DNA from 3 places in the Shewanella sp. 492 genome. Region 3 is predicted to be linked to each of the others. Evidence: predicted binding sites of a transcription regulator. Region 3 holds the regulator's gene; each other region holds the start of a gene.

Region 1 (10,352 bases), 1.7 Mb from region 3:
AGAATAGGGATAATGATTGCCGTCACACTAATATGGATAGCCTCCGTCAGCCACAATATTGCAGCAAAAACGAGAATGGCGAGTCCAATATTAATGCTCTGTTCAAAAGGCAGAAATTGATACATCAAAATAAATAAACAGATATCGGCAAACAATATAAGCATTTTTTTATATTGTGTTGGCTTTTCAGGGATCAGCGGCTGTGCCTGCGTGGTTTCGTGAGACATTGAAGAGTCCATATACTTGTTGTTAGTACTTGTTGTTAGGCGCACAACACTATCTCAGCGCAGGATCGGCACAAAGCTTTTTATTTGTAGTTAAATTACTTTGTGTTCGAGCTCTGCGTGTGATGTAGCGCAATAAAATGGTGGCTTATGTTACCCGAATCACGTTTTAAAGTAAGGGGTAGATCACAATTTTTTTCATAGTGCATCGGTTGAATCAGATTTAATCTCGTTATGAAATAAACTGAAAGTTGTTTGTGTGACCTTGGTCACCTTGGAGGTGGGGTTTTGGTTGGTGGGGGTCACGTATTTGCGCAAGGTTTGAGTTTGTTCTATGTTTTTAAGGTGGCCAAGGAGAAAGGAATGCTGGCCATCCCCTAATGGATAATCAAGGAGTAAGTTATGAAAGCAATATTATTGGGCAGTTTGATTGCTACGACATTAGCACTGTTTCCCGCTTATGCTGCTGAAAAGGTTGAGCCAGTTCCGGTGAATACAACCGTTGAGGCACAAGCCGTTAATATCAATACGGCGACAGCAGAGCAGTTAAGCCAGCTAAAAGGGATTGGTGCAAACAAGGCGATGGCGATTATTGAATACCGCAATACACATGGTAAATTTACCGATATTAATCAATTATCTGAAGTTAAAGGTATCGGTCCTAAACTGTTAGAACAAAACCGAGCCAATATTAAATTGTAAGTCATTGAAGCTTGTTCTTATAAAAAATACCCACGCTCGTGGGTATTTGTTTATAGATTCACCACTCAATCATAAAGAATGGCTCAAAGACCGATATTCCCTTGATCGCATCCCCTGCATGATAGATAATGCCCCCGTCTTGAAGATAACACGCTTCAAGAATCTATGGTGACCCTAGGGTCCCCCCGCAATGATAACTTGTGAACTCGGCCAGGCCCGGAAGGGAGCAACCGCAGCAGGCGACTCATGTGCCGGGGTGTGGCTCTAGGGAAACCTCCAAACTAAAGTCTAATCAAAGGCTTATCTCAGAAAGACCGCAAGTGGTACACTTGGTGGTACACTCGATGAGAAATCGGTTAGCAAAAAACTCCCCCCTATTTGTTTCTAAATTTTCCTATCTTGTTTTACATTCACCGTTTTAACTTTGTTTAGTTGCGTGCGGTTATCAATTGTGAAATACCCATCAGTGTGACTTTTTATGTCTGGGCTATGCTTGGGGTATGTCTGGAAAGTCGCGTGTGTGTGAATACCAAGGCGTCCTCATTAATTGAACGCCTAGGTTCGAGTTACAGGCTTTCTTGTTGGGGAAGCTTGGTTTTTAAAAAGGCGCGCGATTTTTCTAAGGCAGATTGGATCTCCGTTTTCATCTGCTTGAGTTCGTCATAATCTTCAAAAAAGTAAGTATCGACGAGGTGCCGAATGTAGCGCACGGGCAGCTGATTGAGTGTCACGCAGCATAAATCGGCCAGATAGTCTTCAGGGAGTTCATCCATCAATCCTTCATCCGACAGCATCTCAAGTAACAGTACTTCATAATAATTTCGAATTTCTAGTTGCATGCATCTATCTCCACGATGAGGGGCTTGGCTTATATCGTTTGTCTAGTTTGCAATCATATTGGCTTAGCCGCAATCACTATTTAATGTCGCGTAATGGTTCAGTGCGTAAGCGCAAGCTAGGGGAATGCTGACAATCTATAGCAGGTAAATGAGACTAAAAAATTAGATGGTATATGGTTCAAGGTAAAACGGGAGAGTCTATATGGGGGGAGAGGGTCACGCTAACCTTAGGTTAGCGTGACGTTGCTTGTGGGTTTTATCAAATGATCACAACTGTTTGATGGCCCAGCTCATGAATTCTTTGCGCGTTGTTTCATCGGCGTGTAACCACCAGTATTGCAGCATTTGCTGAGCATGTTCAGCTTCGCTCTTATTGGTGGGCGCTGCTGTCGCGGGTAATGTCGCAGCCTCGATGGCGCTAACAGGCTTTGCTGGTACGGAACTAGCTGCCATCGTACCGCCCGTTGCAACGGCTGCAGCGACTTCAACATCTTGACCGCTGTCATCACCTAAGAGTCGACCTACAAATGAAGTTTCTGCAATATCGGTTTGTGCTACTTGATAACTGACTTTACCACCATCTGCACGCGTGATGATGACCTCGGGTGATTTAGCAAACTCTTTCGGACGTTTAATCACTTTGCCTTCGGCGGGTTGTAACTGGTAGTCATAATCGCCATCGACATTAAGAGTAATAATAAAGGGGGATGATTTAATAAAGCTTTCGCTGTCACTGAAATCATCTTGCACCATATCGTGATAACGGATAGCAATCTTGTGCGTGCCGTTATCTAGGCTTAAATCGGCCTTATGGTTAAACAAGCTGCTTTCTACTTTTTGACCATTAAGGGCTAAGTATTCAAATGCCATGGGAATGGTGAGATTGGCAGCCATTGCCGATGAGGCACCAAGCAAAGCGATTAAAGCGGTGATTGGCATTACTGATTTCATTGTTGCTCCTTAACGATTATGACTTTTATATGGGCGTTCAAACGCCTGAATGCGGTCTTCAATATAGCTAATAGCTTGTCGGCACTTACCTAAGCGACGGTGAACTAAAAGTATCTCATTTTGCAGTGCAATTTTGTCAGCACTATGACAGTTTTCAAGTTTTGATTGTAAATCTGCAATCTTTTGCTCAAATGTTTGAACCCAGTTCAGATGTTTGTTTAATTCATCATATAGCTGGTGGCTATTATGCATTACGCCAGAAGCGATCCAACTAAAACCACTATCGGCGTGCGACTGCTGGCGACGTTGTTTGGCATTCGCAATACGTGATGATTTTTGTTGCTCAGCCGATTTCACATCTAATGTGGTGGTGTTCAGCGCGCGTCGCAGTGCGGTAAATCTATCTTGGATCCCTTCACAGCTTAACGCTATGGTCGATGTCGAGATATTCCCCTTTAGTAGTTTTTCGAGCTGCGCTATTTTATTGCTAATTTGGCTGATACACGGGGCAAGCTGGGCACCGGATTGGTTAAATAAGCCATGATTAAAACGTTCGGTATCATGCAGTAGCTTACGTTGCCCTTTTGCCAGCTGGCTATCATGTTGCAGCACTTCTTGTTCTAATTGCTTAAGTTGGACTCGTAAACGATAAATTAGTTCTGAGGTGTTCATGCCCATGCGCTCCACGCCAAATTGATGGCAATCAAAATAACCACGGTGATAAATAGCGGACGGATAAATGGTACGCCAAATTTGATTGCGGTGCGAGCGCCAACAAACGAACCTAACATCATGCATAAGCCCATAGATAAGCCGATAACAATATTGACCTGTCCCAAGGCTAAAAAGACCGTTAAAGAGGTTAGGTTACTGATAAAAGTCATGGCTCGTGCTAATCCACAACTGTTAAGTACTGGTAATTGGTATTGCGAAATACTGCTGATGGTCCAAAACGCGCCGACAGCGGGGCCAGCAAAACCATCATAAAAGCCCAATGGCAACCCTTGGCGCCATTGCTTAAAGGCCGAGGGTGCGCGAGTTGGTGGTAAGTGACTGTTGCCCCCCATCACACTGGGTTTCACTAGGGTATAAATGGCAATGATGATGATAATGAGCGGCAGTAATTTTTCGAGCCATTGATTATCAATGAAATAGACTACGAAGGTGCCGATAACGGCGCCAATGAAGGTGGCTATTGCGGCATGGTACCAAAAGCGTGGCTCAAAAAAATGTTTGCGGTAATAGGTGAATGCCGCCATGGATGAACCAAAGCTGGCGGCCAATTTATTGGTTCCCAGCGCCGCGTGTGGCGGTATGCCTATGGTTAATAATGCAGGTATTGATAGCAAGCCTCCGCCACCTGCGACAGCGTCAATAAAGCCGGCAATAAAACCTGTGGCGGCTAAAATAATCCAAACGCTGGGGTCTAAAAGTAACTCCAATGTGGTTCCTACTCTATGACTTGGCGAAACGGAGGTAAGGCATCAAGCAGCGACTTTCCATAACGTTTCGTGACTAAGCGACGATCTAAGATAGTGATACGGCCATAATCTTCTTCCTTACGCAGTAATCTACCACAACTTTGGATCAATTTACGTGATGCGTCAGGTATGGTCAGTTGTAAAAACGGATTACCGCCCTTTATCTTGATATATTCTGCATGGGCTTGCTCCACAGGGGAGGTCGGCACTGCAAAGGGTAATTTGGTGATAATCAAATTGGTGAGATAATCTCCTGGCAGATCGAGCCCTTCAGAGAAGCTGCCCGTGCCGAAAATAATACTTACCTCGCCAGCATCACAGCGCTGTTTATGTTGTGTCAGCAGTTGTTGACGCGAGTCTTCCCCCTGGATCAATAATGGGCTGTCAATCTTGGGGCGGACAATATCGGCCACTTTCTCCATCTGCCAGTATGAGGCAAACAGCACTAAGGTGGCGGTTTCACCTTCGATAAGGGTCAATATCTGCTCGGCAAGCTCATCGGTATAACGGTCGTCCGTCGGTTCGGTGCGCATTTTTGGCAGGTATAAGGTCGCATTTTGCTCAAAATCAAATGGGCTATCCATGGCCAGATAACGACTACCATCGTTTATCGACAGGCCCACCTGATGGGTAAAATGATTAAAATTATTCAATGCGCGTAAAGTGGCGCTACACAGCACCACACCAGCGGCTTTTTCCCATAATAAGGATTCGAGCATAAAGCCCACTTCAATCGGTGAGACGTTACACAAGTAGTCGTGTTGTTTACCCGGAAGTTGCTCTATCCATCTGGCCATCGGTGCCCCTTTAGGGCTGTCGGTCTTGGCCATCATCTTCCACAATTTTTGCAGATTTTCTAAACGCTGCAGCATAAAGCCAGTTTCGCTCAGCAGTTGCTCGGCTTGATGCTTGGGCAGCTCACCATCTTTTATGGCTTCGTTAAGCAAGGTCAACATCTTATTGAACTGCTTGAGGGCGTTATTAGCGGCACTGGCTAAGTTTTCTGCTTGGATAACTAAAGCTTGCGGCAGCTTGCCATGTTCAAAACGGATGCGGTTTTCAGGGTTATCAAATGCAGCGTCTTGGCCGTCGCAATACTGCGCTACGGCGTTGAGCAACCCGGTTAATTCGTTAATGTGGTCTAACATCGCCTGAGCAGGGGCAATAATATGATTACTCTTAAGCTGATTTTGCAGTTTAGCTGTGGTTTTGCCGATCTTTTCTAACCAATCGACCGCGCCTCTCAGGGTCGCCTGCGCGCTGGAAAAGTCTCTGGCGACAACGGGGAGGTGATGGGCCTCGTCAATCACATAATAGAGATCTTCAGGATCGGGCAAGATCACCCCGCCGCCTAGTTCCAAGTCGGCAAAAAGCAGACTGTGGTTAGCGATTAATACATCCCAGTTATCAATATCTTCACGGGCCTTATGAAATGGGCAGTGACGATGACTGGCTAGTTGCCGATGACAGCTGTGTTTGTCGCAGGCGATTTGGCTCCAAAGATGATCGGGCAATTGTTGCGTTAGGGTATCGCGCTCGCCATTCCAACGACCTTCATGGAAATCTTTTAACAAACTTTGTAATAGGGCTATCTGGCTGTTATCGGGTTTAGTTTGCCACATGGCCATCTGCGTGCCGTCATCACTGCCAATGAGCATTTCAAGTTTGGCTAAGCAGATATAGCGTTGACGCCCCTTAACCAGGCCAAAGGTAAAGTCGAGTCCAGATTGCTGTAAAAAGAAGGGTAAATCTTTATTGAGTAACTGCTCTTGCAGCGCCACCGTTGCAGTGGCGATACAGACTTTTTTCTTGCTGGCTAAGGCTAATGGAATGGTGCCTAGAATATAAGCCAACGACTTACCAATACCCGTGCCAGCTTCGACAACAATGATGCGCCTATGTTTGTCATATTCACCTGCTAATGTTTTTGAGATCTCTGCCACAATGTAGTTTTGCTCGCGCCGAGAGCGAAAGTTGGGCAAGGCGGCCGCAATGTCTTTATAGATGGTGCGGATCTGAGTTTTAACAGTGGCAGATAACATGAAGGCACATAGCAGAGAAATACAGCTGTACATAATAACAGTAAAACAGCACAAGCGGAATATGAATAAGTTCTGAAACAGTCGATACAAGCATAAGCGACTAGCGATGTTAACAATATGGATTTGACCAGTTGTCAGCTGTGCGCTTGGCAACATAAATGAGCTGATGAGTGAGCAAGCTCATATTGTGTCGTTCACCTCATTTATTTGGATGACGAAATTAATACTATAGTTGTCGGTCCTGTATCGTTTGAATAATGAAATTGATACCATAGTTGCTGATCCTGTATCGATTACAACTGCGTTTCCATTCAAAACGCTAGCAACTGTGATCGGCAGCGAACTCTTTTACGTATAGGGCCTGCCAGTCATAGTGCACTGCGCCGCACACAAACCAACCACAGCTCGGAAATAAGTCACCATAATATGGTAAATAAACATACTAACGCAGAACGTGAAATCGAATTTGAACTCGATGCTAATCTCATTTCAACCACAGATCCCTCCAGTATAGTCACCTATGCTAATGCCGGTTTTTGTGATATTGCCGGTTATCAAGCCGATGAATTAATTGGTAAACCACATAATATTGTGCGCCATGCCGATATGCCTAAGCCCGCCTTTAAGCAGTTATGGCAAACGGTGCAATCTGGCCGCAGTTGGATGGGACTGGTGAAGAACGCCCGTAAAGGAGGCGGATTTTATTGGGTATCAGCCTTTATCACCCCCATCACCGATGCTAAGGGCAAAATTATTGAATATCAGTCTGTGCGCACTAAGCCTAACCGAGAATGGGTTAAGCGTGCAGAGGCGCTCTATAGCGAAATGAGCCAAAAAGAGACGCCATCTAAGCTATCAAGGCCACGCTTTAGTTATCGTTGGGCGCGTTATCTTGCTGCGTTAACAGCGCTTGCCAGCACCCTAGCTATGATGAGCGGCGCATCGGTACACTTAGGTGGTACGGTATCGATATTGGCGATGGCCGGGCTGTTACTCAATGAGTTTTTTCATCAACGACGTTTAGGGCAGGTGGCAACACTTGCGACGCAAGCATATGATAATCCGTTGATGGAGCTCGTCTATACCGGGCGTTATGATGAATATTCCATGATAGAGCTCGCGCTGCAAAAGCGTAAAGCCGAGGTGCGCGCGATTGTTGCCAGAGCCAGCGAAACCGCAGAGGGGATCCACGTTAGTGCTGAGCACGAGTTAGTTAATCAGCAAGAGATTAAGCATAACTTGAATAAGCAAGGGGCCGATACCGACTCTGTAGCGACAGCGGTAACCGAAATGTCCAGCTCAATTCGCGATGTGGCTGATAATGCGATGGCGGCATCACAATTAGTGGAGCAAGTGAATCAGCTTGCTGATGACGGACTCAATAATGTGCAAACCACGATAGACTCGGTGGCAGAACTGCACTCAGAATTAGCGCGTGCAAACGGCATAATTAACGATCTATCGGTGAGTAGCCAAGAGATTGAAAAGATCCTCGAAGTCATCGGCACCATAGCCGATCAGACCAATCTGCTGGCACTCAATGCGGCGATTGAAGCGGCTCGAGCAGGAGAGAGTGGCCGTGGATTTGCGGTGGTAGCCGATGAGGTTAGAGCGTTAGCTTCAAAAACCCAAGCTTCCACCGAAGAAATTCGCTCCATGATTGCTCACCTGCAAGATACCGCTGGCCAAGCCGTGATAGCGACGCAACAAGGCAGCCATTTATCGGATGTGTGTCGAGACAATGCTGTTCGTACCGGCGATGTGCTGAAACATGCCAATAGTATGTTGAGTGAGGTGGCCAGCGCGAGTCATCAAATCGCTGCCGCGGTGCATCAGCAGGCGAGTGTGACTGAAGATATTAATAGCAACATCATCTCCATTCAGCAGTTGTCATTGGCCAATATTGAGCGCAGCGATCACTCGGTAAATCGTGGTTCTGAGTTGGTGAGTCAGCTCAGCGATCTACAACGTTTGATGCAGCAATTTCAAAAGCGATAACGCGATTGATTAATCACAATCGCTTATCTTCATTATCGTCACTTCTCTTTATCAGAGTCTCTTAAATTGCAGGCCTGGTGGATTGAGGCCCGTGAGCTGAAGTTTATATGAGTGCCACCATACGCCGCTGATACAGCGGCGTTTTTATCTCTATAGCGACTGGCAATAAAACCGTATCTATCGGTTATCGCCATGGTTCTGCTTCAAGCGCTTAATGCAGTACGGCTAATGTCACCTAGCTAATTCCACGAGATTAATTCTATTTGGCTAATGTTCCATCACGAGGGGATTGCTGGCTTGGCATCGACTAAATAGCATCAGTCAAAGGCATAAAAAAACGCCGTCATGTTGATCATGACGGCGTTGGTTGGGATCAATCCAGCGGCGTGCTTACACCTTATAAATCTTAGCGGGTATGGCTTGGCGAACGGCGGCGCCAACCACCCAGTCGAGCATCACGCCCTGGCCTTCACGAGTCGGGTCGATAAGGCCGATATCGTTAATATTGACTCCATCGCTGGATTTCATTTTAACGGGTTGCTGTTTATCACCAATCCAATGAGCCCGCTCACCTAGCTCGGTATGGCCAAACCCATGCTCAAAACCTAAAGTCCCGGGCATTATCCCCTCAACGACCATTGCTAAGGCTTGGGTTTTAGCGCTTGGGGTTTCAATCACAAACAGATCGCCTGTGCTTATTGCCGCATTTTCAGCATCAATGGGGTGAATATATACAGGGTTAACCCCTTTAATCGAGGCAAGGCGCGGTGACAAATTAGACACCGAGCTATGGATGTTTGACTTGAAGTTGGTCAAGCTAAACGGCCACTGTGTTTTAGGGTATTGCTGCTCAAATGGTGTGCCATCAGCCAAGCGCTGCGGTGACCAAGTAGGACAACCTAGGTAGCGCTCGCCGGTCATGGTGTTGATTGACGTACCGACGGTTTCATTCCAAATGGCCAGTGGCTTAGCCCAGCGATGCTTCATTCTATCTTGCTGGTAAGCTTGGCTGGCGTCTTCAAAACGACCACCACGGGCAAAGATGTAACCTACCTTTCGCATCTCTTCACCTGTTAGAGTGCGGGTCATCGCCGGCATGAGTCGCTCAAGCCCTGACCAGGCAATGTCTTCGGCTTCGACGCTCGGGACGCCGCCTTTGGCATAGGCAAGGTTTGCCGCTGCTCGCAGGTAAAAATCTTCAGCGCTATGAATGGGATGCCAGTTACCTTGGCTGTCCTGTATGGCATTGTCGCCAAAACCGCCTAGCTCCATACGCTTAGCTACATCTATGATGAAGTTTTCAAAGTTAATCGCTCGACCATCGGCCGTTTTTTCTGTGCGCGGTTCAACTATGGGCCAGCGTGCGGTGACCGCTTTGGTCGGTACACCGTGCCAAGGGGTAGACATGCCCCAGCTTTCATAGGTCACAGTGTCGGGCACAATATAATCAGACAGTGCGGTAGTCTCATTGATAAAGGCATCGATAGATATAATCAGGCCTAATTGCTGTGGATCTTTCAGCTTATCGCCCAGCAGAGTATTTAGCCCGGGGACCCCATAAAGTGGGTTAGCCATGTGGTTAATCCAGGCTTTGGCTTTATAAGGGTAACCGTCGATAGCCGCCGATAAGTGCTCGGTGAGCAGCGGGGCTGAGATCGGGTACCAAGGTGCGCGAGTAGGATAAGGTGATTCTCCTGCGGCGACGCGGCGTTTATATTCGCTGGTTTTTTGGTAGGGGAATTTACTGCGAGATAAGAAAACTCCTTTAGGCTTAGTCTTGCCGTTAAATTGGGTGAAATCGTAACGTGGGCCTGCGGCCGATGTGGGGTAGCCGCCAGCTTTAGCCATGGCACCACCTTTCATATTGATATTACCAATCAGCGCGTTAAGCATTAAAATAGTAAAAGAGTTATAAAAGCCATTGGTGTGCATATTGCCGCCATGGGTATCGACTACCGCTTTGGTACCGTGGCTGGTGAACTCACGTGCTAAGGCTTCGATTTGCGCTACCGCGATGCCACACTGTTGGCTATAAAACGCTAAATCATGCTTAAAGGCTTCCTCTTTCAAGCGTTGCAATGAGGATTTCACTCGTATGTTTTTGCCATGGCTAAT
Region 2 (10,352 bases), 500 kb from region 3:
TGACCATCGGCATCGACTTGCAAGGCGTGGCTAAAACCATCGGCGTAAGCCGCCCTGAGTCCCGTGGTGACCGCGGCTCCCTTGCCCCGATTATAAGGGTGATGCAATAGGGTAACCCAATCATATTGCTCGGCTAATTGGCTTAAGAGGTAGCGGGTCTCATCGTTACTACCATCATTAACTAGATAGCAGGGCAGAGCCAGCGGCGCTAAGCGATCAAGGGTCTGCTTAATCGCCTGTTGATGGTTGTAATTAGGAATGACTAACGCTAATTGCATCAGGCGCTCTCCTCGAGTTTAGCGCCGCTCAGGGCGATACGACCCGAGCCAAAACGTTTGTCGCCATCGTAATAGGCAAAGGTGAGCTTATGTTTGCTGGCATTGAGGCTGATTTTGAGAAACACTTGGCTGCTAGGCAATATAAGTTGCTGAAATTTTAGTACTTCAAGGCTGTCGACTTGTGCTTCATAGCCAAATTCGTGCGCGCCGAGTTGCACCGCCCAATCTAACTGAGTCACCCCGGGTAACACGGCTTGCTGTGGAAAATGGCCGTCGAAATAGGGCAGGGTTGCCGTAATATCGAGGTGCCATTCGACGCCATCGGCGAGTGTGGTCTTACCGATAATGGGCGGTAAACTGGACTTAATCATGGCTAAATAACTCGATTAATCGTTGATTATCACGCTTGCCCTGCGGGGTCAGCTCAAGCACTTCAGGATAGCGCCAGCGCTTGGGCAGAGTGACCCGCTCAAACTGGGTTAACAGGTGGGCTTTGAGTTGGTTATTCACCGCCAACTTACCTTCATTATTAAGCATCTTTTTCCCCTGAGCCGATAGTACGATGGCCGCGCCAAGCTGCATGCGTGGCTGCTCCAATACCATTAACATGGCCTGAGACACCATGGGGTGGCGTTCTAGTAACTGCTCCATCTGCACCAAGCAGATACGCTTCTCTTCAATTTTGACGATACGGTCGAGTCGACCCAGCAGGTGAAACTCGCTGTCGCTGACAAGATTGACTTTATCGTCACATTTTAGCCAGTCGCCATTGTCCAGATAAGGTGATTTGAGCAGCAGCGCGCCATCGATTGCATCTTGCTTAATCTGGTGTGAGGCAAAAATGCGCCAAGGTTGATTGTCGGCGCTTTGACGGCGATAAGCGATGCCACCGGTTTCAGTGCTGCCGTACACCTCAATCGGCGGTTTGCCATAGCAGTGGGCTATTTCTGCTGCCGCTTGGAAATTGAGCGGCCCGCCAGAGCTAAAGACTAAGCTGGGCGAATGCAGCTGTGGCTGATGCTCGAGTGCTTCGGGAAGTCGCGACAGTTGCGCCGGGCTACTGATCAAACATAAGTTAGGAAATAAGCTAGTGTAATAGGTTAAGGTTTCTGGGTACTCCACCAGATCGCTCAGGAAAGGGCGACTGGCGGCGAGTGGCCAGAGAATTTTAAACAAGAGCCCGTAAATATGTTGGTGTGACACTGTCGATATCACGCTGCAATGGGGCAGGTGCGCCGCAAATGTTTGTTCCAGTACGCTGACTTCGGCATCGAGCTGGGCTAGGGTCTTGGTGATGGCTTTGGGTTGGCCGCTGCTGCCTGAGGTAAAGAGCACCAGTTCACCCACGACAGCGTTATCTGCAAGGGACGGCCAGTGAGATTCGGCGCCAGAGTGCTCTTTTTTGAGCGTCAACATCAACTTTCCTTCACACAGGCAACTGTCGGACAAGATGCCGTCAAACTCGTGGGTCAGTTCACTCAAGGTGCCTGCTTGGGTATTGCTAGGTAAGATCAATTGTTTACCCGCAAGCAACCCCGCGCACAACCCTATGGCGAAGAGATCGCTACTGTCGCTTGCCAGTAACCAGCGCTTGGCGGGTTGCTCACTTAAGCTAGCATACAGGGCGGCCACTTGGGCGGTAAATGCGCTACCCGTGACGATGTCGTGGTGATTGAAGCTGATAAGTTGCTGGCTCGAGGGGCCTTGAGACAGCCAAGTTTTTAATAGCTCTGTCATGACTTTGTTAACCACAGTGTTCGATATAGCCATTCCCCACCGAGTAGCAGCCCAATAAGCAGATACGCGATGAGACCGTTGTACAGGGTCCAGGTTGCTAAGCTGGTGTAGTGAGCGGTATAGCAGGCCACTACGCCGTTAACAATAAATAGCCCGCACCAGAGTTTGGTGACGTTGGCCAAATAGGGGATCGCCGCGTCAGGCAACTTAGGCTCTTTCAACCTCGCCAGACGCTCTATCATGCTGGGGCCGTGTTTAAGCGAATAAGCAAACAACCCCAACATAGTTAGATTGATCACCACAGGATAGTAGAGTAGCCAGTCGTTACGCTTGGCAATAAAGCTGCCAGCGGTCAAGCCTATACCAGCCAGTAGCGGCAGGGCCATCGCCTTGACGCGCTGTTGTTGAATGGCTAAGCGCGCCACCAGCAGCAGGCATAGGCTTAACGCAATCACGCCCGGTGGCAAGTAATGCAGCCCAAAATATACGGCTATGGGGTAGCCCAATAACAGTAGGGTGCTAATTACTTGTATTATCAGGCGCATTACTGCTTAACGAGTCCTTCGATGGCAGATACGACATCATCGACCGTGCGCACCGCTTTAAACTCATCGGGTTTAATCTTCTTGCCCGTAAGTTGTTGCAGTTTAATCACCAAATCGACCGCATCTATGCTGTCGAGATCGAGCTCGTCATATAATGAGGCCTCAGGGGTAATATCTTGTGCTTCAATTTCGAACTCTTCGACCAAAATGTTTGTCAGCATGTCGAGGATCTGTTGACGATTTTGCATGTAACCCCCTACGCGCGCTGTGATTCAATAAAGTCGGCTAAGCTGGCCACACTGAAAAAGTGTGCCTTGGTCGCTTCGGAGTTGGCTTCAATTTTTACATCGAACTGTTTCTTTATCGCTAAGCCCAGTTCTAGTGCATCTATCGAGTCTAAGCCTAAGCCCTCACCAAAAAGGGGAGCGTCGGTGTCGATATCGTCGATGCTGACGTCTTCAAGATCGAGGCAATCAATGATCAGTTGTTTAATTTCGTTTTGTAAGCTCATAATTATTATCAAATTGTTGTTTATAATAGTTTTCAAGATCTCGAGTCAGTTGACGCGCCATCTTGGCTTCGCCGCCTGGGCCAGCATCATACCCGATATGGGCAATGGTTTCGCCTACTTCCACATGCATGCCTATGGTTTGGCGAGGTATTTCATACCAAGGCTGCTGTTTGGTGAGGCCAACGGCATTGGTGCGCAATACAATTGGGATCAGGTCTGTTTTTGTCCGCAGGGCGATATTGGCCGCCCCGCGCGCAAATGGGTTGATGATGGCTCCTTGTTGAGTACGGGTGCCTTCGGGGAAGATGATTAGGCAAGTGCCCTGACGCAACATCGCTTGGCAATCTTTTAAGAGTAGATCAGCACCGCGATTAGGGATATAGCCGGCGCTAGAAAGCACGACCCGTATAAGCGGGTTACGCCACAAGCTTTGCTTAACGATACAGCCCACATTGGGCATCAGGCTAATAAGCACCACCACATCCACCAGTGTGGGATGGTTGGCGATAATCACTTTGCCCTTAGCGCCATTTAGGCGATGCAGATCTTGGCAGGTCACTTTGATTACCCCAGCCCAAGTGAGCAAGGTGACAAAGCCGCCAAACATCCTATGAACTGTGCGCTGCACGCGCGCGGCACGTTGCTGTGGATTGCTTGAGCATATCCTTAGCACAGGGATCACAGTCAAAGAGAGCAATAAACCACCGAGGCCGAAAGCCACATAACAACTGACGCCTGCTAACCAGCGCGGAATATAGGCCAGTGAGTGTAAACCTGTGCCTGTTGTGCTAGCCATGGGAGAGTTGCCAGATGAAGCGGTTTAAACGCCCATATAGGGGGTGTTTGCAGGCGATAGCATGGAGCAGCTGGCCATAACTTAAGGGTGGCGCATCGAGATACTGTTGGGCGCTGGGTTGGGTGTGTAATTGCAGTAACATGGCCGGTGGCGAGTCAGGCGTTGGCAGCGACAATTGCAGCGCGATAGCGATAGGCAGCTCAGGTTCATGGGTGAACTCTTTATACACATCAGAGACTGGCTCATCGCCAAACACCAGCAGCAGATCGCTATTATCTTCACAAAGCTGGCCATAAGCCTCAATAAGAGCTTGTTCCAGCGTAGTTTCGCTGGCGGCGATAGAGGTTGAGGGGGCGCGGTTATGGGTCAAAATACTAAAGATACCGCTAGCAGTATTATGTACCGATTGGCTAAAGCCCATGGGGGAAATGGGCTGTTCTTGCACAATATCTTCGAGGAGTTCGACGGTGCGGTTAAGCTCGCCATGACGCGAAGCGAAAATAGTGCGGCATTGATCAGGGGCATCACATTGAAATGCCGCATCGAGCAGCATTTTGGTCAGCTTGCTAAAGCGTCGACGCTGCATCGCAGGTATTTGAGACAGTTTGGGTGTACTCGCCAGATCATTTTCATCGCCGAGCGACTGAGGCCATTGTTGCCAATCGGCTATCTGTTGGTAGCGAGGTGACCAAGCACCTGACGACTGGATCCTATAGGTTAACTGCACTGCTTTGCCTCAATCTGCAGCATACGGCTGCGTTTTCCATAACAGGGGAATGGGCTTTACGCCGCATCAATTGTGCCATTGTACACCGATATGTAGAGAAAAAGCACGATTTGCGCTATGTCGATGTTGCCCTGTTATGGTGATGATTATGGTGCGTACAGCTAGATAACATGCTGTGCTAGTTACAGTAAAAAAACCGCCAAATGAGGCGGTTTTTTTAGGTGTTGGCTGTGACTACTCTTGCAGTTGTTTTTTCAGCTTACGCAACGCCATTTTGACTTTTTTGCTGTTTTCGGGGCCCATGCGGATCATCAATTTTTGTGCATTGGGTAACGATTCTAGCTGTGGATCGACAAACTTATAGTTAACGCTAACGCTATTGAGCTCAATCGCTTGTTCAATAATGGGTGCAGCAAGCATCACGTTGATGGCGTCGATCATGCGTTCGTTAAAGCTGCCATTACTGTAACCGAGCTCCTCAAACGCTTGGTTAAGTAGTGGCGTTAACTGTTCATAGGTGGTGACGAGTTGCTGCTCATCAAGATTGCTAATAAAGTCGGCGTAGAGATCGTATCTGTGGTAACTATCTGGGTTTAGGTATGTTTTATTACTCACATCTGAAACCGTAAACTGGCTCTTGGGCGCCTTAAGTGGACTGACTTTGCGGGCTAACTCCCCTTGGGCGATATTATCGACGAACACCACAAAGTGTCTGATGATATCTTTTTCAACTAAAATAGGGTCGATTTTCATGCCGTTAGCGACGTCGAGTGTTTTAGCGGTCACATAACTATCACTGTCAGCGAGCGTGGGGATGGGCTCAACTTGTGGCGTTGTGACTTCCGCTACAGGCGGCTCAACAACGGGCTCAGGCTCAGCTTCGGGCTCTGGCAGATTGGCATCGGTGGGTAACGGCTGCTCGGGGACGATTTCGGGCAAGGTCACAGCCGTTGGTTGCTCTGGCTCAGATTGGGTTTCTTTGCTGTCAAAGAAATAATAAGCGCCAGCGGCCACGATCAGCAAAATCACCACAACAGCAATCGTTAGCGCGCTGGCACCACCACGTTTTTCTTGCGGGGCAATTCTATCTTCTTGACTGACTTGCATGTGAGTTCCTTGAAAAATAGCTCGTGTGTAGGAGCGGCCAACACAGCCTCTCTTCATTCTGCAAAATTCAGTCGACTTGTCTAGTGAAGTTGACTGAAATAAAAAATATTTAACTTCAACAGAGGGTATAACCCAAGTTATAGCACTGATTAGGCTTGTACATATTGCTGCCTGTTCCCGAGCCAGCGCGTGATGATGGCATCGACATTATCGGGAGCCTGCTGCATCACGTGTTGCGCCAGTTTTTGGATATTGGGGATCAAGGCTTGATCGCGGATAAGATCGGCGATTTTCATGTCGACAAGACCAGTTTGTTTAGTGCCTAGGACCTCACCCGGCCCGCGTATTTCGAGATCTTTCTGCGCGATAACAAAACCATCATTACTGTCACGCAGTACGCCTAAGCGCTTAGTCGCAGTTGCCGACAGCGGCGCCTTATACATGAGGACACAGTGACTGGCAATGGCGCCACGGCCAACACGTCCCCTGAGCTGATGCAACTGTGCTAGACCTAAGCGTTCGGGATTTTCGATGATCATTAAGCTGGCATTGGGCACATCGACGCCCACTTCAATCACAGTCGTGGCAACCAATAATTGAATTATCCCTGCTTTGAAGTCGGCCATAATGGCTTGTTTTTCTGCGGGCTTCATCCGCCCATGTACCAGGCCTATCGCCAACTCTGGTAGTTGCTGCTTGAGTTCCTCTGCGGTGTCTTCGGCCGCTTGGCACTCTAACACTTCCGACTCTTCAATTAGGGTGCAGACCCAATAGGCTTGGCGATTATGTTGCAGCGCGGCTTGGCGCACTCGCTCAATCACTTCGGCTCGCCTGCTATCGGATACCGCCACCGTGGTCACAGGGGTTCTGCCGGGCGGTAGTTCGTCGATAATAGAGGTGTCTAAATCGGCGTAGGCGGTCATGGCTAATGTGCGCGGGATAGGCGTGGCTGTCATGATTAATTGATGTGGATGAAAGCCCTGACTGATCCCCTTTTCACGTAGCCCCAGTCGCTGGTGCACGCCGAACCTGTGCTGCTCATCAATAATGATCAGGGCTAGGTTATTAAATTCGACCTTGTCTTGAAAAATCGCGTGGGTACCGATAACGATATGGGCCTCACCGCTTTTTATCATGTCCAAAGATTGGCTGCGCGCCTTACCTTTGAGCTTGCCCGCTAACCAACCCACGGTTAATCCCAGTGGCTCAAACCAAGTGGCAAAGTTATTGGCATGTTGCTCTGCCAGTAGTTCGGTGGGCGCCATCATGGCGACTTGATAGCCGCTCTCAATCGCTTGTAGCGCTGCCAATGCGGCAACTAAGGTTTTTCCCGATCCCACATCGCCTTGCACTAAGCGCATCATTGGATGTTGCTGGCGTAAATCACTCTTGATCTCTGCCACCACACGTTGCTGGGCTCCAGTTGGACTAAAGGGTAGTGTGGTTAAAAACGGATTGATCAGTTGGCCGCTCCCCGCGAGCGATACGGCCGTATCGCGATGACTACGTTGTCTTAGCCGTAACATACTCAAATTGTGGGCCAGTAGTTCTTCTTGGATCAAGCGCTGCTGCGCCGGGTGTGTGCCTTGTTCGAGCGTAAAAGGATCGGTGCCTGTGGGTGGCCGATGCAGTAATTTGAGGGCCTCGATGAGCGACATTTGATTAGGTCGCAGTGCTGGCGGTAATAACTCGGCGAGTGCACCACTGTCGAGTAGTGACAAGGCTTGGTCGGTCAATTTTATCCAGCTGGCTTGCTTTAGCCCTTCGGTCGTGGGGTAGATAGGGGTAAGTGTTTCACTGAGCCCTGCATCGCTGGCGCCATGAATGAGCTTATATTCAGGGTGGATGATCTCTACCGAATGTTTAGCGCGGCGCACTTCGCCATAGGCGCGAATAGTGGCCCCATTTTCTAAACCGTTACGCTGGGCGACGGAAAAATTAAAGAAGCGTAAGGTCATCATGCCGCTGTCATCGCGTACGGTGCAGGTGAGCATACGTTTGCGGCCTTGAATAATTTGCGATGACTGAATTACGGCTTCGATGGTGCCATAGCTACCGGGGTAAAGCGCGGCAATCGGGTATATCTGGGTGCGGTCTTCGTAGCGCAGTGGCAGATGAAATAGGAGATCTTGGACTGTTTTTATGCCGAGCTTCTCTAGCCGCTGCGCCATTTTAATCGCAACGCCTTTTAGCTCTGTAACAGCCATAAGATCGAGTCTATCCACGCTTTATACCCATTTGATTCATTGAGTCATTTAAACCACTATTGGCTCAATCACTGTAAATATATACATATATTATCAGAGTTTACTCTGAACGCAATCTTAGTCAAATTGGCGTGCAGTGGGCTGGTGACAGTCCGAGGGAAAAGGAATGCGTGGTGAAGCGTGAGAGGGGTGAGGCAAATGCAAATAGACCTAGGACTCTTGCCTAGGTCTATTTGTTGAGCTATTGGGTTTGGTTGCCTTGTTTAAGGCAGCTCCTTTAGCCGCTTTATCCCATGGCGCTATTAATGAGATAACCCATGTAGGCAAGGTAAGCCACTAGCAGTAAAGCGCCTTCGCGGCGGCCAATACGCAAGCCTGTCCACGCCACGGGCAGTAAGATCAGCGCCAGCGCCAGCATCACGCTCATATCGATAACCTGTAAGCCACCTGAGGTGATAGGGTGTACAAGTGCGGTAACACCTAAAATACCCAATATATTAAAAAGGTTAGAGCCAACAACATTACCGATGGCGATATCGCTTTCGCCTTTACGGGCCGCAACCACCGATGTCACCAGTTCTGGCATGCTGGTGCCTATCGCGACTATGGTCAGGCCGATGATGAGTTCGCTAACCCCAAATTGCTGCGCCAGTGTCACCGCGCCATCGACAAACAGCATACCACCGCCAACCAGCATGCTGATGCCTATGGCGATGAGCAGAGTCGCTAATAGCGGATGCACTGATCTCGAACCTGGAATATCGTCGGCTCCTTCCCCTTTACTGCTGATATAGCTAAAGCCTAAATAGGCCACCAGCAGTGCAGTGAGCAGTGCACCATCGAGCAGGCTGACATCGCCATCGCTAATTAACCCCCAAAACAGTAGGCTGGCACCGATCATGATAGGGATATCCCGTTTGATCATTTGCGTCTGTACCTGTATTGGCCGAATAAGGGCAGTGATACCTAAGATCAAGCCAATATTGGCGATGTTAGAGCCGATAACATTACCAATGGCGATACCTGGGTTGCCAGCTAATGCAGATTTAAGGCTTACAGCCAGTTCAGGTGCACTAGTACCGAATGCAACAATAGTTAATCCTATGATTAAAGGTGCAATTCCTAACTTTAATGCCACCGAGCTAGCACCGCGTACCAAGGCTTCTGCCCCTGCGGTTAGGATAATAAAACCACCGATAATGGCTAATAAAGTCAACATGGTTACCTCCAATAAACGTTAGGCGGCAAGGATAGGCTTTAACACTCGGAAGGCAACTAAAATTTTGCACTGCCAAGATTAAATTTTATTTAAGATAAGCGGTTAAATTAATAGTAAAAAAGCACGTCTTAGACGTGCTTTTAGCTGTTACACCGATTAATTTCTGTCTAAGGGCTTAAAGCTCATCTTCCCAGCGGATTTTACCGCCGCGCAGCCCATCGACTTTGGCGCTAAATCGCTCCTCAAGTACATGACGTTTGATCTTGAGTGTCGGCGTGAGCACATCGTTGTCGATATCCCAAGGCTCACTGACGACCACTATGGCATCGACGGTTTCGTGAGACTCTAGATGCGGATTCACACTGTCGAGTGTGGCTTTGAGAGAAGTGCGGATCTCCTCTTTAGGCTGCATGGCAGCACCCTCAGACAGTTGCACTAAGGCGATAGGATGCGGTAAGCCCGAGCCTATGATGCAGATCAGCTCAACATGAGGATCTTGGGCCAACTTACGCTCAATGGGGACTGGAGCCACATATTTGCCTTTAGAGGTTTTGAAATTGTCCTTAACTCGCCCGGTGATGGTCACATAACCCTCGGCATCGATAGCGCATAAGTCTCCGGTGTGGAAATAGCCATCGGCATCGAAACTACTGGCACTGGTTTCGGGCTGTTTATAATAGCCACTCATTAGGCCTGGGCTTTTAACTAACAGCTCACCATTGTCGGCTTGTTTTATGCTGCAGCCTTCTACGGCGCGGCCGACAGAACCAATTTTACTCGCATTGAAAGGGTGGTTAATGATGGAGTAAGCGCTATTTTCAGTCATGCCCCACGCTTCGCAAATATCGAGGCCTATCTTGTGATACCAAGTGATCAGTGAAGGTGGAATTGGCGCCGAACCCGATCCCAGTAGATTACAGTGTTCAAGCCCTAATCCTTGGCGAATTTTTCGCTTAACGATACTGCTGATAATAGGGATTTTTAGTAAAAAATTCAGTTTGCTATAGCCAATTTTATCGATAATGTTTTTCTGAAATAGGCTCCAAAGTCTTGGCACGGAGAAAAATACCGTGGGTCTGGCACGCTTAACATCGTCGACAAAACTGTCGAGGCTTTCTACGAAGGCCACACAACTGCCAGAATAAAATGAGGAGCCTTCCATCGCCACTCGTTCGGTAATGTGTGCCAGTGGCAGGTACGACAGCAGTCGGTCTTCTACATCGGT
Region 3 (10,352 bases):
GATATATAAAATATACAGTACCAGTAGCCCAAGGGTACCGGCAATATAGCGGTGTATCATCTCTAGCCAGGCTTTTTGGGTATCGACTGTATGCTCGGGGAAGGCTTGCTGCACTTGGCTTAATTCATGGCTTTGTGTAGGCACTTTTAGCATGCCGTAGCAGCCGGGCCAGTCTGGGCAACCAAGCCCAGCATCAGACAAGCGGGTATAGGCGCCCATTAAGATGACACATAAGGTAAATACTAATGTGAGTTTTAGCAGTGGCGTCATCTGCATTAGCCTATCCTCGATAATTTAAGCATCTTGCGTAAATCTGCCACCATGGCCTTACCCAGTAATACTTGCTGATCTTTAGTGTCCACCTGCTGATAACGCATCACCATAGCCCCAAGGGGGTCGACAATGATCAGCTGTTGCTGCGCCAGTAGTGCGCTAACGTCATGACTGGCCTTGGCGGTAGCAAAGTCAAACCCCTCAAGAGCGGGGCGATCGCTATTTTCTTGCAGCAAAATAATGGGGGTGACTCTTAATTGGTCACGTCCTAGGGCAATATGACTTTGGTGTAAAATATACAGGCGGTTGAGGCAAGGGCTATCACAGTGTGCGGGTAACAAGTAGATCATCTGCCATGATTTGGGATGAGGGTTACTCATGTCGAGCTGGCTATATGTGGTATCAGGCATCAGCAGTTCGCCCTTGTTGGTCGCTCCACCGTGATACAGGTTCATGCTGAGCACCAACTTAGCCGCCACCACAGGTAGCACAAATACCAGTAGCAGTATCAATAATGGTTTAGTGCTTTTATGCTTGGGGGAGTTCATCTTAGCTCCTCTTGTTGATCACTTTGTGGCTGACATGGACTCAGCGCAGAAAAAGGCCAACTTCCCGAGACGGCTAGGAAGTGATTACAGGGTGCGGTATCGATAATCGCTGTATTTATGTTCTAACCTACAAGGTCTTGTGATGTTAAGCAACTGCTGAATATTGCCTTGTTTCGTTATTTATTTTGACGCTAAACTACTGTTTTTTAAATTCATTCTCCATACGTATCCCATGAGTAAGGCGAAGGCGGCCGCCATTGCAAACCACTGTAATGCATAGCCGTGATGCTTGTGAGCACTCAAGGGGGTGGGCTGCCAAGGGTGTGCTAACTCTATCGGTAGCCTAGAGGTGGGTTGCAAGACCGCTGGGGCCAAGTGATGCTGTAACTGCTGTTGCAGTGCCGTAATATAGAGGTTTTGAATACGCATAGGATCACCGGGCTCAGCAAATAGCTGCTCGCTCAGTGGGTTGAGAGATTTTTGATATAGCCTGCCACTTAAGGAGAGTGAGCTCGTTATTGGCTGCACTTGAGGTAAGATGCGCCGATCGACTCCACCAGGAACAAAGCCTAATTCAACCAGTAATGCCGTTTGATACGAGGCAACCTGCATCACTTGCAGCACCAAATAACCGACTTTGCCGTTATAGACTTGGTTGTCGAGCAGAATAATGGGGGTATCGGTTGGGTTGACGTCGACCTTTAAACGGTAACCCGTTAGGGTCGTATCTGGTGCCATAGCCAGCAGTTGGGCATATGACAGTGGCGCAGAGGCTTGGCGAGCGGTTAATTGCTGCTGCCATGCGACTTTTTCATCGGCACGACTGAGCTGCCAAAACCCGAGCTTGACCAAGATGCTAAACACCAGCACAGTAACACAAACAACCAAGGCGGTTGTCCATGACAACCCACGTTTAGGAGCCTGCATGAGTGCAATATTGCTATTTAAAGTCGTGCTAGTGTTACTGCTTTTTTTCATCATTTTTAATCTTGGGCGTGCGTTGTTTATCTTAGTGAAAGGGGATAGTAAGGTACCCATGAGCCAATATTTAGGCCGCCGGGTATTGTTTTCGCTATTGGTGATCCTACTGCTGTTACTGGCACTAGGCTTGGGGCTAATTGCTCCCAACCCTAGGCCTTATTAGCTACAGCACATACACAAAAATAAATAAGCATAGCCAGACCACATCGACAAAATGCCAATACCAACTGCCCGCCTGAAAAGCAAAGTGCTTATCTGGGGTGAAGTGACCTTTTAACACTCTAAAAAACAACACCAATAAGAAGATGGTGCCTAAGGTCACGTGCATGCCGTGGAAACCGGTGAGCAAGAAAAAGGTGTTGCCATAAACGCCAGAGGAGAGGGTCAGCCCCATCTCCTGATAAGCATGAGCATATTCTTCAACCTGTAACAGTAAGAAGGCCAACCCGAGTAAGATGGTCAGCCCCAACCACAGGGTGAGGGCGGTGCGTTTCCCCTTTTCAAGACTAACATGGGCAAAGTGTAAGGTGACCGATGATGTGAGTAATATGATGGTGTTGTACAGTGGTAAGCCCGTCCACCCCATTGCTTGGGTTTTGGTGCCATCTGGCGTGGTGACCAAGGGCCACATCGCTTCAAAGGTAGGCCACAACACTTCGTGTGTCATGGCGTTATTGGAGGCTCCGCCTAGCCATGGCACGGCTATCATACGGGCATAGAGTAACGCGCCAAAAAAAGCGGCAAAAAACATCACCTCCGAAAAAATAAACCAGCTCATCCCTTGGCGAAACGATCTGTCCATCTGTTTCGAATAGAGTCCCGCCATCGATTCGTCAATCACGGTTCTGAACCAGCCAAAAATCATATACACAATCACTGCAATTCCGGCAGTCAGAATATAACCGCCGCTCGATTGCTCGCTATTGAGCTGCTGTATATAAGTGCCTGCCCCAAAGGCGATTAAAAATAGCCCGATGGCGCCTATTATGGGCCAGGCACTTTGCGCTGGCACATAATAGTGTTCGTGTTTAGTGGTCATTTTGCCGCTCCTTGCTCAACAGCGCCGACATAACCCTTGTCGGTAATGTTGTAGAGAGTATAGGAAAGTGTCAGCGTCGATATCGTGTCTGGTAGATCGGGATCGACATAGAAAATTAGCGGTAATGCAGCACTACCTTGCGCCGCTAACAGCTGCTGATTAAAGCAGAAACACTCGGTTTTATTAAAGTAGGCTGCCCCCTGCCCAGGTGAAACCGAGGGAATGGCTTGGCCTACGGTGGTCGCGAGCGCTAGGCTCTTAGCGTTAAAGTTGGTGCGTACAAGCTCACCAGGGTGAACCTGCATACGTTTGACTTCGGGCGTAAATTCCCATGGCATATCCTGTTGTATGTTAGCCATAAATTCGACGGTTATCACTCGCGACGTATCTATGGTCATTGGCTTGTAAGTCGACGCTGTCGATTGTGTTTTACCGTTAATCCCCAATTGTTCACACAGCACGTCGTATAACGGCACCAAGGCAAATCCAAAGCCAAACATGCCTATGGCACCAGTCATTAGCCAGATGATCAGCTTACGATTTGATGTTGCCGGGGGCTGAGACATCTTATTTCACCTCGGGAGGAGTCGAGAATGAGTGATAAGGAGCCGGGCTTGGCAGCGTCCACTCTAACCCCTCAGCACCATCCCAAGGTTTAGCTGGTGCTTTTTCACCGCCCTTGATGCACTTAATCACTAAGGCGAGAAAGATAAACTGCGATAGCCCGAAAGCGAAGCCGCCAATAGAGACAATTTGGTTAACATCAGCAAATTGAATTGCATAATCAGGAATTCGACGCGGCATTCCCGCGAGTCCTAAAAAGTGCATAGGGAAAAACAACACGTTAACTGAGATAACCGAACACCAAAAATGCAGTTTACCCAGCTTCTCGTCATACATATGTCCAGTCCATTTAGGTAGCCAATAATAGGCGGCGGCCATAATGGAGAAGATGGCCCCTGTGACCAATACATAATGGAAGTGAGCCACCACGAAATAGGTATCGTGATACTGGAAATCCACCGGAGTAATGGCTAGCATCAACCCCGAAAATCCGCCTATGGTGAACAGTATGATAAAGGCGATGGCAAACAACATAGGTGTTTCAAAACTGAGTGATCCGCGCCACATGGTGGCGACCCAATTAAAGACCTTAACCCCAGTTGGCACCGCGATGAGCATAGTACAATACATAAAAAACAGCTCAGCAAATACTGGCATGCCGGTGGTAAACATATGGTGTGCCCAAACCAAGAAGGATAAAATCGCAATACTGGCAGTGGCATAAACCATAGAGGAGTAACCAAAGAGACGTTTGCGACTAAAGGCGGGCACAATAGCCGATATGATACCAAATGAAGGTAAGATCATAATGTAGACTTCAGGGTGGCCGAAGAACCAGAAAATATGTTGGAACATCACAGGATCGCCGCCACCTGCTGCATCAAAGAAGCTGGTGCCAAAATATTTATCCGTCAGTACCATAGTGACCACCCCAGCAAGCACAGGCATGACGGCGATCAACAAGAAAGCGGTGATTAACCAGGTCCACACAAATAGCGGTAATTTCATCCAGCTCATGCCGGGGGCGCGCATATTCACAATCGTCACCACCACGTTGATGGCTCCCATGATGGAGCTGATCCCCATAATATGGATCGAAAATACAAACAGTGCCGTGCTATCGGGGCTATAAGTGGTGGATAGCGGAGCATAGAATGTCCAACCAAAGTTGGGCCCACCACCTTCCATAAAGAGTGAGCTTAATAATATGGTAAAGGCGAAGGGTAAAATCCAAAAGCTCCAGTTATTCATCCGTGGTAGCGCCATATCGGGCGCGCCAATCATCATGGGTATTAGCCAGTTTGCAAGCCCTGTAAAGGCGGGCATGACGGCACCAAACACCATGATCAAGCCGTGCACTGTGGTCATTTGATTAAAAAAGTTGGGCTCGACTAATTGTAATCCAGGCTGAAACAGTTCGGCTCGGATCACCATGGCCATGGCACCGCCAGTAAGAAACATAATAAAGCTGAACCATAGGTATAAGGTGCCGATATCTTTATGATTAGTGGTAAATAGCCAACGTTTTATGCCGGTTGGGTGAGCTTCGTGGTGTTCGTTAGACTCTTCAATATGAGCGGCATCCATATTGGCTTCGCGCGTTGTTGTATTCATCATGCCTCCCTATTGACCATGTTGACTAACGTCAGCGGCTTGGACGATATCACCGACATCATTGCCCCAAGCGTTACGCTCATATGTCACCACAGCCGCTATCTCCTGTGGTGTTAGCTGTCCAGCGAAGGCTTGCATTGCGGTGCCCGCCTTACCATTAACCACAATATCGATATGTGCTGTGACTGGGCCGGTGGCAATGGCGCTGGCTTTTAATCCGGGGAACACTCCTGGAAGTCCCATGCCATTTGGCTGGTGGCAGGCGGCGCAGCGTGCCATGTATATCTGCTCACCTTGGGTCATCAGTTCATCCATAGATAAGGTTTGCGATAACGAGGCTTCGGTTGCGGCGGCGGCGATTGTGGCTTGGTTTTTTTGCTCATCGATCCAGAGAGCAAAATCGGCCTCAGACAACACTTCAACCACTATGGGCATAAAGCCATGGTCCTTACCGCATAGTTCAGCACATTGGCCGCGGTACGTGCCGGGTTTATCCACGCGGGTCCAAGCTTCATTGATGAAACCGGGGTTAGCATCTTTTTTTACCGCAAAGGCTGGCACCCACCAAGAATGGATCACATCATCTGACGTCATCAAGAAACGCACTTTTTTATTAACGGGAAGCACTAGAGGTTTGTCGACTTCTAATAGATAGTTTTCGCCCTTCGTTTCACTGCCTTCAATTTGTGCTCTTGGGGTAGCGAGTAAACTGTAGTATTCGATATCGTGATCAAAATAACTGTAATGCCATTTCCACTGAGAACCTGTAACCTTGATGGTGATATCCGCATCGCTAGGGTCTTCCATGGCGATAAGAGTTTTAGTGGCAGGGATCGCCATCAGGATCAAGATGACAAAAGGGACGATAGTCCAAGCGATTTCGACTTTAGTGCTTTCATGAAAATTGGCAGCCACCGCACCTTTGGAGCGACGATGGTTAATGATGGAATAGATCATCACCCCAAACACTATGATGCCGATAGCGCAACAGATATAAAGAATGGTCATGTGAAGGCTAAAAACCTTGCCACTGATCTCAGTTACCCCTGGTGTCATATTAAGGGGCATATCGGCTGCGAATATGGGTGGGGCTAGTAATAACCCGAGCAAGCTATACCACAGATGCTTCACTAGACTTCTCCTCTGTCAATTGCGAAGGCAACTACAAAGAAAAGTTACACAGTATGTCTCGGCTCTATGCAAACTTTTCAGTTCCCAAAAAAGCAACGATGACTTCACAGTGCGCTGGTGGTATTGCTGTTGTTATTGCTGGTGGTTACCACGCTTGCACTTACGGCTGACTATATCAGGCTAATTTCCGCTTTATTGGACGCAGTGAGAGATCTACACTCGTTGGCCAATGAAACAGACCACTAAATTGTTCGGATATAACAAATAATCGTTGATATCTATTACTAACTTAATCGCTGTTTAAATATTGATCAAGATCACTTTTTTTTAATTTTTTTAAAACAGCAACAAAAAAGCCCCTCGCGGGGCTTAAGTATGGAAAGTTTGAACTGTAATGCTAGTGCAGTGAACTAAATAATGATGCTTGTTGATAGCCCAGATCTTGCTCTGTCAGGGCTGTTACAGGTAAGTGACTATTATCATCTTCAATCACAACACCTAGAGCCTGGGTACTTTTGGCGACCAATTGTAAGCGGCGGCAATCGCGAGCATCGAGTGCTTGGGTCCAACTGATCACCGCACTGGATGTACCACTAGTAAGCGCTTTTTCCATCGCCCACAGTGCTTCAACTTCATCTTTGGTGTGCACTAATAAGATTCTATCCATGCGTACCCCCGCATCGGCGAGCATCTGCTTATAGCCAATATTCGGTGGGCTAATCAGTACGACCCACTGGCCTTGTTGGCTTAATCTTGCTAATTGCGGTGTTAGCGCTTGCAACTCATGCTTACCTTGGGTACGACTCGATAATGTCGCAATGGTACTGTGCTGAGTTGGTTTGTGTTGCTTATTCATATCGACCCAAAGGCCGGGATGTCGCGGGGCATTACCCATTAGATTATTCATTGCCAATCTCCGTTGCGGATAACACCTACGGCCAGCCCTTCGATGCTAAGGCTTTGGGTAGATAGGTCGACGACTATCGGTGAATATTCTTCATTTTCGGCGTGAAGATATACAGTATTACCTTTCTTTTCAAAGCGCTTTACTGTGACATCATCTTCGACGCGAGCTACGACAACCTGCCCATTACTGGCTTGCTCCACCTTATGCACCGCAAGTAGATCGCCTTCGAGAATACCAATATTTTTCATGCTATCGCCGCGGACTCTTAAGAGAAAATCAGCGCTTGGGCGAAACATCGCTGGGTCAACTTTGTAGTGTTGCTCAACATGTTCTTGGGCCAAAATGGGTTCACCGGCAGCGACTTGTCCAATCAGTGGTAAACCAAGATCTTCGCTATCATCTTCTTGAGTTAGCTTAATACCTCGCGAGGTCCCAGGCATTATTTCGATGCAGCCTTTTTTGGCTAAGGCTTTTAAGTGCTCTTCGGCCGCATTGGCGCTTTTAAAGCCTAGGCGACGAGCAATTTCAGCTCGGGTAGGCGGCATGCCTGTATCGGCAATATTGCGTTTAATTAATTCTAATATTTCAGCTTGTCTAGGGGTTAATGGTCTCATTACAGATCCTGTCTTTTCATACAGTAACTGTTAGTGTATACAGTATTTAAAGTAGCGCAAGGATTAAGCATATTTTTGTCGGCAATGTGGTGGGATTTGCTTAAAACTGAAAATAAGGTCGCAGATTTATTTTTATTGCAATCTGACTTTTTTAATTTAAATCAATGTTATGAATTTAATTTTACGGAAAGGATTCATTGAGTGTCGCTGAGTGGCGCGATTGCTCTCTTATCTGTTGAGACGATTTCAGTGCCAAGTTCGGGCGGTGAAACAAATAAGCAGGCTATAGGGTTTGGTTGCACCATGCACCTGCATTTATCCTTATCTTATGTCATTGAGCGAGGAGCTATTATGGCTTACTGGCGATAAGATCATCTAACAGGTGGTGGTAATCATGGATTGCGGGAAAGTCGGTAAATATTTTATGGGGCTTTTTACTATCAGGATTGCTTATGCCAAGCAAATACCCAACTCCAGCTTGTTTGGCGGCATGTAAGATAGCTTCGCTGTCATCGATAAATAAACACCGACTGGGTTGCAATTGATATTGGTTAAATAAGCTAGACCAAAATTGAGGGTGCTCTTTAGCAAAACCTGTTTCATGGCTGGAGATCATATGGTCTAACCCTTGCGCGAGCTCTGTGTGTTCTAGTTTGAGAGCTAGGCTTTGAGGATGGGCATTGGTCACTAATATTCTGGTTTTATGCTTTTGAGTCAATGCGCGTAGAAATGGCATGCTGTCTTGGCGTAACTGTATCCTGTCGGCCAATGTGCGTTGCAGCTGCACAATATCCAGTTGCAGTTGTTGCTGCCAGTAGTCGAGGCAATACCAATCCAAGGTGCCAACCACTTGGTCGTAGGCTTGTTCTACCAAGACATTAGCTTCATTTAGAGAGATGTTTCTGCTGTGACTTAAGGTTTGCGGCACTAGCTTGAGCCAAAAATGGCTATCAAAGTGTAAATCTAGCAGTGTGCCATCCATATCAAGCAGTACAGTATCGATTTTATCCCAAGGAAACATAAGGTCAGTAAAAAAATTCTATCGTGAGAGTTGTGGATTAGGCCCATCATAGTAAGATTGAACTGTGATGCAAACGTCATTTTATCAGGGACATTCATGTCGGACCAAAAGCCACAGATATTACATACACAAGTTGTTGCCCAGAGTCGGTTATTTCAAATTGAACAAGTGCACCTGAAATTTTCTAATCAGGTCGAGCGCCAGTATGAACGTATGAAAGGTAATAATCGTGGTGCCGTAATGGTGGTCCCTGTGTTGGGTGAGCAACTGCTGCTGGGCAGAGAGTACGCCGCAGGAACCCACAGCTATGAACTGGGCTTTCCCAAAGGGCTGGTTGATCCGGGAGAGACGCCTGAGCAAGCCGCTAATCGGGAGCTGCAGGAGGAGATAGGCTTTGGGGCTAAAAAATTAACCCATTTGATGGAGTTAAGTCTGGCGCCCAGCTATTTTGTCAGCAAGATGCAGATCTATATTGCAGAAGATCTGTATGAGAGTCGCCTTGAAGGCGATGAGCCCGAGCCAATAGAGGTTGTTTCTTGGCCGCTTGCACAGTGGTCAGGGCTATTGGCATTGGAAGACTTCTCAGAGTCTAGAAGTGTGAGTGCCTTGTTTTTAGCCCAGAAGCATTTAAAACTAAAATAGTTATTTCAATTCGGATATATGCATTACCTGTCTAGGTTGTTGGAGTTGTGATGAAGCCAGAAGAGTGTGTGGAACAGGTGATCGCCATCGCCGTTGAAGCGGGAATGGCCATCAAAGATATTTACCTTGAAGGTAGCTTTGATAAAGAAATTAAGGCGGATAATACCCCTGTGACGTCTGCCGATCTCGCTGCGCACCAAATTATCACCGCTGCGCTGACTCAGCTGACTCCTGATATTCCTGTGTTATCTGAAGAAGATGCCGACATCCCGTTATCCGATCGCGTCGATTGGCCCAGGTATTGGCTGGTCGATCCGTTAGATGGCACCGGAGAGTTTATTGCTGGCAGCGGCGACTTTTCGGTGATCATCGCGTTAGTTGAGCATAATCGCCCCATTATGGGGATTGTTTATGTGCCCATGACCGAGGTGATTTATTATGCCATCGCGGGACTGGGGGCTTATAAGCGCTCAAGTAAAGGCGAGCAGCGTATTGCCAGTCGTCAATTGACACTCGATGATTCGCGCTCATTGCGCTTGGCGGTCAGTCGTCGCCAAGATCCGCAGTCGGTATTAAAGCTACTGAACCAGCCTAAACATTGTGAGCTCGTGGTGCTCGGCGGGGCAGCGCTTAAAAGTTGCTTGGTCGCCGAAGGGCGCGCCGATTGTTATGTACGCATTGGCCCTACTGGCGAGTGGGATACCGGCGCGGCACAAATTATTGTCGAAGAGGCGGGCGGGCAGATCATGGATCTTGAACTGCAGCCGCTCAGTTATAACGAACGTGAATCGCTCGAAAACCCTAATTTTATCGTGGTCGGTTCGACCCATTTACCTTGGGATGAGTTGTTAGTCAGTGAATAAGCCCGTTGATATTACCCTGCGTGCGGCGCAAAAGGGCGAACTGGCCGGCGTTTATCGGCTTGAACAGCGTGTGTTTGGCGAACATTGTTATCCGGATTTCTTTTTTCGTCAGAGTTTCGATTGTTGGCCAAGTGGTTTGCGTGTTGCAATAGATC

Evidence for each region. Region 3 encodes LexA, which represses DNA repair genes until DNA is damaged. Its sites were predicted from a motif close to TACTGTATNNNNATACAGTA; they were not measured.
Region 1: dinG (ATP-dependent DNA helicase DinG) is a predicted target of LexA. The motif match lies at 6,263-6,282, and genes of this name have one in related genera.
Region 2: recG (ATP-dependent DNA helicase RecG) is a predicted target of LexA. The motif match lies at 7,978-7,997, and genes of this name have one in related genera.

What each region holds. Positions count from the first base shown of each region.
Region 1 covers NZ_CM181702.1:2,496,073-2,506,424, reverse strand. Annotated here, with positions in the region: gene AC5YBX_RS11180 (SLC13 family permease) at 1-227, opposite strand, end outside; gene AC5YBX_RS11175 (ComEA family DNA-binding protein) at 627-926, shown strand; RNA gene ffs (signal recognition particle sRNA small type) at 1,101-1,197, shown strand; gene AC5YBX_RS11165 (late competence development ComFB family protein) at 1,493-1,765, opposite strand; gene AC5YBX_RS11160 (DUF2057 domain-containing protein) at 2,033-2,716, opposite strand; gene AC5YBX_RS11155 (primosomal replication protein) at 2,726-3,388, opposite strand; gene AC5YBX_RS11150 (sulfite exporter TauE/SafE family protein) at 3,385-4,158, opposite strand; gene dinG (ATP-dependent DNA helicase DinG) at 4,167-6,239, opposite strand; gene AC5YBX_RS11140 (methyl-accepting chemotaxis protein) at 6,666-8,237, shown strand; gene AC5YBX_RS11135 (tetrathionate reductase subunit A) at 8,628-10,352, opposite strand, start outside.
Region 2 covers NZ_CM181702.1:3,661,123-3,671,474, reverse strand. Annotated here, with positions in the region: gene AC5YBX_RS16140 (glycosyltransferase family 2 protein) at 1-278, opposite strand, end outside; gene AC5YBX_RS16135 (ApeI family dehydratase) at 278-649, opposite strand; gene AC5YBX_RS16130 (AMP-binding protein) at 642-2,015, opposite strand; gene AC5YBX_RS16125 (COG4648 family protein) at 2,012-2,560, opposite strand; gene AC5YBX_RS16120 (acyl carrier protein) at 2,560-2,808, opposite strand; gene AC5YBX_RS16115 (phosphopantetheine-binding protein) at 2,817-3,071, opposite strand; gene AC5YBX_RS16110 (lysophospholipid acyltransferase family protein) at 3,049-3,867, opposite strand; gene AC5YBX_RS16105 (beta-ketoacyl synthase chain length factor) at 3,860-4,594, opposite strand; gene AC5YBX_RS16100 (DUF3014 domain-containing protein) at 4,829-5,701, opposite strand; gene recG (ATP-dependent DNA helicase RecG) at 5,851-7,926, opposite strand; gene AC5YBX_RS16090 (calcium/sodium antiporter) at 8,195-9,127, opposite strand; gene AC5YBX_RS16085 (AMP-binding protein) at 9,303-10,352, opposite strand, start outside.
Region 3 covers NZ_CM181702.1:103,827-114,178, forward strand. Annotated here, with positions in the region: gene AC5YBX_RS00465 (COX15/CtaA family protein) at 1-276, opposite strand, end outside; gene AC5YBX_RS00470 (redox-active disulfide-containing membrane protein) at 276-821, opposite strand; gene AC5YBX_RS00475 (SURF1 family protein) at 1,002-1,748, opposite strand; gene AC5YBX_RS00480 (DUF2909 family protein) at 1,747-1,965, shown strand; gene AC5YBX_RS00485 (cytochrome c oxidase subunit 3) at 1,966-2,841, opposite strand; gene AC5YBX_RS00490 (cytochrome c oxidase assembly protein) at 2,838-3,407, opposite strand; gene ctaD (cytochrome c oxidase subunit I) at 3,409-5,019, opposite strand; partial or broken gene coxB (cytochrome c oxidase subunit II) at 5,038-6,150, opposite strand; gene AC5YBX_RS00505 (cell division inhibitor SulA) at 6,548-7,057, opposite strand; gene lexA (transcriptional repressor LexA) at 7,054-7,671, opposite strand; gene yrfG (GMP/IMP nucleotidase) at 8,021-8,692, opposite strand; gene nudE (ADP compounds hydrolase NudE) at 8,789-9,334, shown strand; gene cysQ (3'(2'),5'-bisphosphate nucleotidase CysQ) at 9,385-10,197, shown strand; gene AC5YBX_RS00530 (GNAT family N-acetyltransferase) at 10,190-10,352, shown strand, end outside.